DNA from 2 places in the Peribacillus sp. YIM B13477 genome. Region 2 is predicted to be linked to the other one. Evidence: riboswitches for the same ligand, from Rfam matches in the RefSeq annotation. Region 2 holds a riboswitch; the other holds the start of a gene.
The links. Region 2 has a riboswitch for lysine ahead of ACFX4H_RS18235 (amino acid permease). Riboswitches for the same ligand answer to the same signal wherever they lie in the genome.
Positions count from the first base shown of each region.

Region 1: linked by a shared signal. The riboswitch ahead of dapA (4-hydroxy-tetrahydrodipicolinate synthase) and the one ahead of ACFX4H_RS18235 (amino acid permease) in region 2 are both predicted to bind lysine.

Region 1 covers NZ_JBHZPD010000004.1:250,763-255,288, forward strand. The annotation lists gene ACFX4H_RS15140 (D-2-hydroxyacid dehydrogenase) at 1-218, opposite strand, end outside; gene dapA (4-hydroxy-tetrahydrodipicolinate synthase) at 347-1,243, opposite strand; lysine riboswitch at 1,377-1,555, opposite strand; partial or broken gene ACFX4H_RS15150 (spore germination protein) at 1,904-3,380, shown strand; gene ACFX4H_RS15155 (GerAB/ArcD/ProY family transporter) at 3,402-4,487, shown strand; gene ACFX4H_RS15160 (Ger(x)C family spore germination protein) at 4,484-4,526, shown strand, end outside.
Region 2 covers NZ_JBHZPD010000006.1:118,116-122,641, forward strand. The annotation lists gene ACFX4H_RS18230 (glycoside hydrolase family 13 protein) at 1-428, shown strand, start outside; gene ACFX4H_RS18235 (amino acid permease) at 478-1,929, opposite strand; lysine riboswitch at 2,026-2,211, opposite strand; gene ACFX4H_RS18240 (LacI family DNA-binding transcriptional regulator) at 2,469-3,431, opposite strand; gene ACFX4H_RS18245 (metal ABC transporter solute-binding protein, Zn/Mn family) at 4,062-4,526, shown strand, end outside.

The DNA.
Region 1 (4,526 bases), on a different contig from region 2:
CAGCGAACAGATGAGGCAACTGGTTTACATAGTAATTGCGTCGGGAAATTCCATCCCAAAATAACTTCAGTGCCGGGTAAATATTTTTCTGCTTCCTCCAAAGTTTTCGCTGTCTTTACCGATATAAACCCACTATTCCGAATATGATCAGCATAAGCATCGACCTCTGTCTGAATAGGACTAAATACAAGAATGTTTGGTTTGTGTGTACCCCCCATTGGCTCTCTCCTTATTGATTCTTTATATATAGTATAAATTCTTCCACCTGAGTCGTACATGGATAAAAAAACAGTGCATTTCTTTCGAGTATGCACTGCTTTTTAAAATTTCTCCAGAATCATTAGTTTTATTTATTTAATAAAATGGCTTCTGCGTTACTAGGCTGTAGAACTATTTGCAGTGCTCTTTCTTCTTCATCGTTTAACGGGACCAATGGTAAGCGGACGCCTCCAACATGTAACCCCCGCATATTTAATGCTGATTTTACTGGTCCCGGGCTTGGTGCGGCAAATAATGCTTTCATGATTGGAAGAAGGGTACGATGTGCAGCGGCAGCGCCAAGGACATCACCATTTTTAAAGCTATTGATCATTTCTTGCATTTCATTACCAATTATGTGTGAAGAAACCGAAACGACGCCTGTTCCACCGATGGCTAAAACCGGTAATGTCAACCCATCATCGCCGCTGTACAAAGTAAAATCACTAGTTGTTTTGCTTATGATTTGTACCATGGCATCCAAGTCACCGCTTGCTTCTTTTACTGCCACGATATTGTTGATTTTTGAGAGGCTGACAATCGTCTCCACTGACATGTTTACAACACTTCGTCCTGGAATATTATAAAGCATTACCGGTAATGATGTTGAATGGGCTATAGCGCTAAAGTGCTGAAATAATCCTTCTTGAGACGGCTTGTTATAGTATGGGGTAACGAGCATGATTCCGTCGACTCCTGCTGCCTCCGCTTGCCTTGTCAAGCTGATGGAAGCCCTCGTGTTATTTGAGCCAGTTCCAGCTATGACTGGAACTCTTCCATCAACAACTTCTACAACAAATTTGAATAAATCCACTTTCTCTTCTTGAGTTAATGTAGGGGACTCTCCAGTTGTACCGGCTATTACCAATCCATCAGAACCATTAGCAATTAAATAGTTTACTAAAGTTCTCGTAGCATTAAAATCAACCTCTTCATTATGATTGAACGGGGTAACCATTGCGGTTAAAACTTGGCCAAAATTCATAACTTCACACCCTTTAGTATAATTTTTAAAAATATTCAGAGGTGGTTAGGGCCATTCAGGAGTAAACGCAAAAAAGCAACAACGAGGATTCGCTGCTGCATTAGAAACAATATTTACCAAAAAATGTTTCCGCGCATAAGATAGCCCTCCATATAGTTTCCTATATGACAGTCCTGTATTTATTCAATAGCAGAACCAGCTTCAAGAACATGAGATTCTTTCCGCTTCGGCAAATTCCCCTTTCCACAATAGTCATAGGATCTCATTCTCCTCAAAATGTGTACTAATGGTCTTTGCTCCTCTATCCTCACTTCAAAAAATTTGAAGTAAGAAAATATTTAATTGATTGTAATATAACAGGGAATCCATTCTGTTGCAAGCCTAATTATGAAGTTTTTTAAGAATGCTAGAAATCTATGGGAATGGTTAGAGTATTAGGGTGGATTCATCTTTATTCGTTATAAGCTGAACAAATATTCAATGGACGAGGGAGTAGTAGAAAATACAACCCCCCTTTTATGATTCCTTTTCATTTATCCGATTAAAACTCAAATTACAGTTGGCCGCTAATTTTAATCGGTAATTTAACTAAGTATTCGTGCGTATAAAATCCTACCATTCGTTAATAATATCCATATCTTACAATCAAAGGAGTGGAGTCTGTTGAAAAGATATTCATTCTTTAAAAAGCAAGAAAATCATAAATCTACAGACTTCACTGATGTACTCGAACATCTGCAAAAGTCCAAGGACTTCACAAGCTTTACACTCAATTTTGAAAATGAAATATACTGTGTATCTTTTTTCGATACATTAATTGATAAAGATATAATGCATAGAGACCTCCTTCCTTTTTTACATACAAATTCTTCAACTCTGGAGGAGCTTGTACATAACTTGCCGATAGAGGGGCTTGTTTTTACAAAAAATCCTGCTGAACTACAAAGTCAGCTGTTAATGGGTTATATAGCCATAACATTAAATAAATCTGATCAGGCAGTTTTAGTTAAAGCAGTAAATAACACTTCGAGGCAAGTTACACTGCCAGAGGTAGAGTTCAGTGTTGTCGGTCCGAAAGAGGCACTGGTCGAATCACTTGATACGAATTTATATTTAATCCGAAAACGGCTTCCAATTGCAGAACTTGCTGTTGAAGAAATTATTGTTGGGAAGTTATCCAAAACAAGAGTAGCTGTGATTCATATAGAAGGAATTGCAAATAAGGAGAATGTAGAAACCGTCATACAGCGCATATCTGATTTAAGGGTCAACCAAATAATTGATAGCTCCTATATTTCACAAATGATTGAAGATAATAAAAATTCTCCTTTTCCTCAATTTATCGATACGGAACGACCTGATCGATTGGCTGCGGTACTAGGAGAAGGCAAAGTAGTGATCTTGGTGGATGGAGCTCCACATGGCTTACTTGGGCCCTCCACATTCTTTGAATACTTTGCGGCATTCGAAGATTATTTTCTCAACTGGACGATTGCCTCATTCTTTAGGCTTATTCGTTTTTTTTGCTGTATTGTTTTCCATCCTAATGACCCCCATATATGTCGCAGTTCTCACTTATCATTATGAGTTGATCCCAAAGGATTTAGTCAGTACGCTTGTGATTTCTCGTAGCGGTATTCCATTTCCACCGATTTTAGAAGCATTAATCTTGGAATTAGCCATCGAACTTCTCAGGGAGGCAGGAGCTAGACTGCCGACTAAAGTAGGTCAAACAATAGGTATCGTAGGTGGTATTGTAATTGGGACGGCATCTGTTGAAGCAGGGCTGACGAGTAACGTATTATTAATTCTTGTTGCATTGTCGGCTCTTGGTTCTTTTACTACACCTGTTTATCAAATGGGTAATACCATTCGCTTAATTCGATTTCCTCTCCTACTCATGGCTTATTTTTTAGGATTATTGGGTATAGCTATCAGTTTTTGTTTTTTGCTTGTGCATTTACTGAGGATAACTTCCTTAGGGAGGCCATTTCTTGAACCGTTATATCCGCCAAGGATTTATGATATGCGGGATGCCTTGATTCGTTTACCATTTTTTCTTCAGGCTAAACGTCCAATTGAGGTTCAGACGGAAGACACCGTTCGGTTAGAACCCAAGGAGGAATCTAAAGAGTAAGTGAGAGTGGAGGTTTCTTACATGAACGATAAAAGTGATCAAATCTCGCCATTTCTAGTCTTTTTTTTAATCGTTAAAATTCAAGTGGGTGTAGGGGTCCTGGGATTTCAAAGGATAATTATTCAATCTGCTGGCCATGATGCTTGGATGGCGGTCATTATAAGTGGTGTAGTCTTTTCATTGAGTATTTGGGGTATGTACAAGCTATTAAATCGGCACGATATGGACTTAATAGGCATACAGAAACGACTTTTTGGAAAGTGGCTTGGCGGTTTACTAAATATCATTTGGATACTGTATTGGCTGATGGTGGGTATTTCTGTTTTAAGATCCTATCTTGAAATCGTTCAATCATGGGTATTCCCCCAAATTAACACATGGTTGGTGACCTCCATATTTGCTTTATTAATTTATTATGTGGTTTTAGGTGGGTTTAGAGTGGTCGCCGGTTTTTGTTTTTTAGGGATCAGTATCCCTTCTTATTTAATTCTAACTTTTTATTTCCCACTGGAATTCACACATTTTCGCAACCTATTGCCCATATGGGATCATTCTCTTAAAGACATGGCCCTTGCATCTAAGCAAATGTCATATAGCTATTTAGGCGTTTCCACTTTAATGATGTATTATCCATTAGTTAAGCATCGTAAAAGTTCACAAAAGTGGGCGCAACTAGGAAATCTTACTTCTGTTTTCCTTTATTTATGCCTAACGATCCTGACAATAGGGTATTACAGTGAAGGACAAATCAGTAGATATATTTGGGCAACTTTGTCCTTTTGGGGAATTGTACAAATGCCTTTTGTTGAACGGTTTGAGTACATAGGAATCGCTACATGGGTCTTAGTTTTAGTACCTAGTGTATGTCTCTATATGTGGGTTTCTGCAAGAGGGATTTCACAATACTTTAAAATGAAGCAGAAAACAATTTATGCTCTATTATTAATTTTATTGGTTGTGATGACAAATCTAATTAAAGGCAGGGAAATGATTAATCAATTTGTGGATTACACTTCAAATTTAGGATTGATTTTGGAAATTCCTTATGTCTTATTTCTGGTTTGTTTATCTACTGTCATGTCAAATAAAAAGGAAGATAAAAAATGAGAATTTTATTCGCGAAATTGGCCCTGATACTTCTTTTAA
Region 2 (4,526 bases):
ATGCGAGGACACCGATTCAGTGGAATGACTCCCGGAACGCAGGATTCACGAAAGGGACCCCTTGGATTAAGGTTAATCCCAATTTTCCCGAGATTAATGCAGAAAAGGCTTACAATGATCCGAATTCCATTTTTCATTTTTATAAAAAGCTTATCCAACTGCGCAAGGAACATGATATCGTCGTTTATGGCCGTTTTGAACTGCTGTTGCCGGATGATGAACGAATATTTGCGTACACGAGATCGTTTGAGGAAGAGAAGCTATTGGTGCTATGCAACTTTAAAGAAGAGCAGGCCGCTTATACTTTGCCTGAAGAGCTGCATGCATATTCTGCCACAAAGCTGATCGGCAATTATGGTCAGGAGGAAGAAGGAATCTCCAGCAAACCCCTGCAACCATATGAATGCCGTGTTTATCATTTGAAATGAAAAAAGGACCTGTCCTTCTCAGGTTAGGGAAGAACAGGTCCTTTGCGTATTATTTTGATTTAAGGTCACATTCCTCGAGCGGAATGATTTTCGTTTTATGCTTAATTTTATAACCGAACCATAGGACGAAAAATAGAATCAAGCCAATGTAGGAAACGAACATTGAATTCCAGTCGATCCCATCGCTGCTGAACGCTTGATAGCCTTGTCCGATGATAATGATAATACAAAGGACAAGCGCGAATATAGGTCCGAATGGGAAGCCTTTTGCCCGGAATGGTAAAGCATTCATATCAAGGCCTTGAGCTGCATAAGCTTTGCGGAACCGATAATGGGCAATCGCAATCCCTACCCAAGTGACGAATCCTGCCATGCCTGAAGCGTTCAATAACCAGATATAAACGACGCCGTCCCCGAAAAATGAAGCTAAGAATGCAACGCAGCCAACTAAGGAAGTCACGATAAGTGCATTCACGGGCACTCCTCTTTTATCTAACTTGCCTAGGAATTTCGGTGCTTTCCCATCACGTGCCAAGTCCCATAACATACGGGTTGAAGCATACATGCCAGAGTTACCGGCAGAGAGTACGGATGATAAAATGATCGCGTTCATGATGGATGCAGCAAATGCAAGGCCGGCCCGTTCAAATACAAGCGTGAATGGACTTACGGCAACATCTTGACTCAATAAACGTGAATCCGTAAACGGAATGATCATTCCAATAACGAAAATTGCAAGGATATAGAACAAGAGGATGCGCCAGAAAACGGATCTGATTGCTTTAGGGATATTTTTTTCTGGATCTTCACTTTCACCAGCAGTCACTCCAAGCAATTCCGTACCTTGGAATGAAAAGCCGGCAGCCATGAATACGCCTAGAATCGTGAAGAACCCTCCGTTAAAGGGACCTTCGCCCATTGTGAAATTGGAAAAACCGATTGGGTCTTTCCCACCCATGATTCCAAGAATGATCAGAACACCCGTAATCAAGAAAATGACGACTGTCACGACCTTGATCATGGCAAACCAGAATTCTGTTTCCCCGAAACCTTTAACTGACATGTAATTGATAAGAAACATAGTGATTAACGCAATGGCACTCCAGATAAATGAAGGGCTATCAGGGAACCAGAACTTCATAATTAAGACAACGGCTGCCAATTCGGCGGCAATGGTGATTGCCCAGTTATACCAGTAGTTCCAACCAATCGCAAAACCGAAAGACGGATCGACGAATTTGGATGCATAGACACGGAACGAACCGGCCACTGGCATGAACGCCGCCATTTCTGCAAGACTTGTCATTAAGTAATAAACCATGATGCCGATGACCGCGTATGCCACCAAGGCACCGCCGGGACCGGCTGAATGAATGGCACCGCCACTTGCTAAAAATAAACCTGTTCCAATCGTTCCACCTAATGAAATCATCATTAAATGACGCGCTTTCAGGCTCCTTTTCAATTCAGTAGGGCTTGATGCTGATTGTGAATTTGACAATTGATGTTACACTCCTTTTTATTGGAAGGGAACGAAAAATAAAAAAACAGCAGTCGAAAAAGATCGACGGCTGTTTATAATAAACCCGTTTATCCTTCCGAAGATAGCTCCCCACGCTTTTTTGAAAAAACGTGACAGTGGTGTTCCTGTTCGGTAACACCGCCAGCGAGAATATACATGGAATATACCCTAACTTCGGCAACTTATCCTTTCAAACGGAGTCTTTAATTTTCCAGAATCTCGTCCGTTTTACTTTTATAAGATGCAGCCTCTAACTCATCGGTAAATGAGGAAGTATTCAATTTTCTAAAATCGTTGGCGTCAGTTTGTAGGTGACGTCGTACGACTGTACTCATGAATTTCATGCAATCGCTAATAGATTGCTAGTAATTGAGTAAACTTTACTATATCAAAATTATAAAATAACTTCTGGGATATCGCAATGATTATTTTATGTGGTTATTTTTTCCTAGTTAATGAATGATGGCAGTAAGGAAGAATCAAGTGACGATATATTAAAATATAGCACATCCTGATAACTAAACGGTTTTTCTTTTTATTAGGGCATAGTCCAGTTTTACATGTTTGACCTCTTCAGGATTCTCAAAGAGATCCACTGCCATTTTCCCGATCCATTCCAGCGGTAAGGAAATGGTCGTGATGTCGAGCATTTCGCCAAGGCTATCATTATTGAAGCCGAGAATGGCCACATCTTCCGGTACCCTTATACCCGATTTCTTAGCGGTAAGAATGAAGCCCGCCGCCGTGTCATCATTCGTGATGATGATGGCTTCAGGTTTATCCATCATCGAATTCCATTCCTGAAACAATTGTTCACCGTCTTTGATATGATAACTGCCTTCAAACAGCCATTCTTTATTGTTTATCAATTGATGTTTACTCATGATATCGTTAAAGGCCTTTGTACGATGGGAACTGTTTCTGCTCTTTTTACGGCCGAGGCTGTATCCGATTTTCTTATATCCTTTAGTAATCACGTACTCAAGGGCACAGGAGAAAGCTGCATAATGATCAATGCTGATGGATGAGAATTCAGCCTGGGCGGTATCTTCACATAAAATAATCGGTCCGTATTTTTGATAATCCAAGAGGATTTTCATTTCCGAAATCCTTGAACAAACGATAATGCCATCGAGCTGCTTCATTTGCAGCATATTAAAAGCCTGGATCTCTTTCTCCCTGTCATAATTTGTTTGAAAGATGACGATATGACAGCCGATTGCATTTGCCTGTTTTGTGATTCCGTTAACGATTGCCCCGTAATATGGGTGATTGTTGAAGGGGATGATGACGCCGATAAGGTTGGTTTTCCCTTTTGAAAGATGGATCGCGTTGATGTTTCTCGTATAATTCAAACGATTGATCGCTTCTAGGACGCTCTTTCTTTTATCGGGGCTTACATAAGGATGATCATTCAATACACGAGACACTGTTGAGACAGATACACCAGCACATTGAGCTATTTCTTTAATATTTGTCATGGTATCACCGTTTTTCTTTTTTTATATTGTACTGTATGAAACCCATTTCAGGGCAAGGGAACAGTGGGGACTGCTGAAGATTTCTTGAAATAGGGTCTTGTTATGGTATTGGTTTCATCCTTTAAGATTGGTCTAAGTCTTAGAGGAGGAGGAAATCAAGATGTTCCAAACTTTAATCACCCTGTTTTTGCTTTGCGGAATCGAATTGGGATTTGCGTACTTGGCCATTTCCTTGAAACAGGAGAAATGAGTGGCAATGCCCGTCAAGAAGTCCGCGACTTTACGCGTGGAAACCGCGTTTACTCGTGAATTTCACGTCGTCCAGAAATAGCTCCCCCTAGTTATGTTCACCAGTAAAACTCCACAATATAAATATAATTTCATCATACGGAATGACTGACTGTCAGAAGCTGCCTAGTGGAGCTTCCTGACAGTTTTTGCTGTGTGTAAAAGTCATTCGCCTTTTTGAAATGTTTAAAAATAGTTGCACTTTTTTTGTATATTTGTGTATAGTATAAAATAAGTTGTGTAGAGGAAACTTTTTAGCATTTACGACAATGTAAAAAAATTTACACTTAGTTTTGCACATGGCAAACTATTTTAGAAAGATGAAAAAGGGAGGGAATATGGATGGGTTTTCTTAAATCTATTGGAGGCGTGCTTGCTGCATTGCTGGTTTTAACGGGGTGCGGCAATGATACGGCCGAAAGTGATAATGGCAATGGCAAGTTGGATGTCGTTACAACAACGGGAATGATTGGGGATTTGGTTGAGAATATCGGCGGTAAACATGTCGAGGTCACAAGTTTAATGGGACCGGGAGTCGACCCCCATCTATATAAAGCGACGCAGGGTGATGTGAAGACATTGGATTCGGCTGATATGATTTTTTATAACGGACTGCATCTTGAAGGGAAAATGACGGATATATTTGAAATGATGAGCAAGGATAAACCGACGATTGCCGTAACGGAAGACTTCAAGGAGAACCAACTTCGCAAAGTGGGTGCATCTGAGCATGATCCCCACGTATGGTTTGATGTAAAGCTTTGGATCGTTGCGGCGGAGGCAGTTAAGAAAGAATTGATTGCCAAG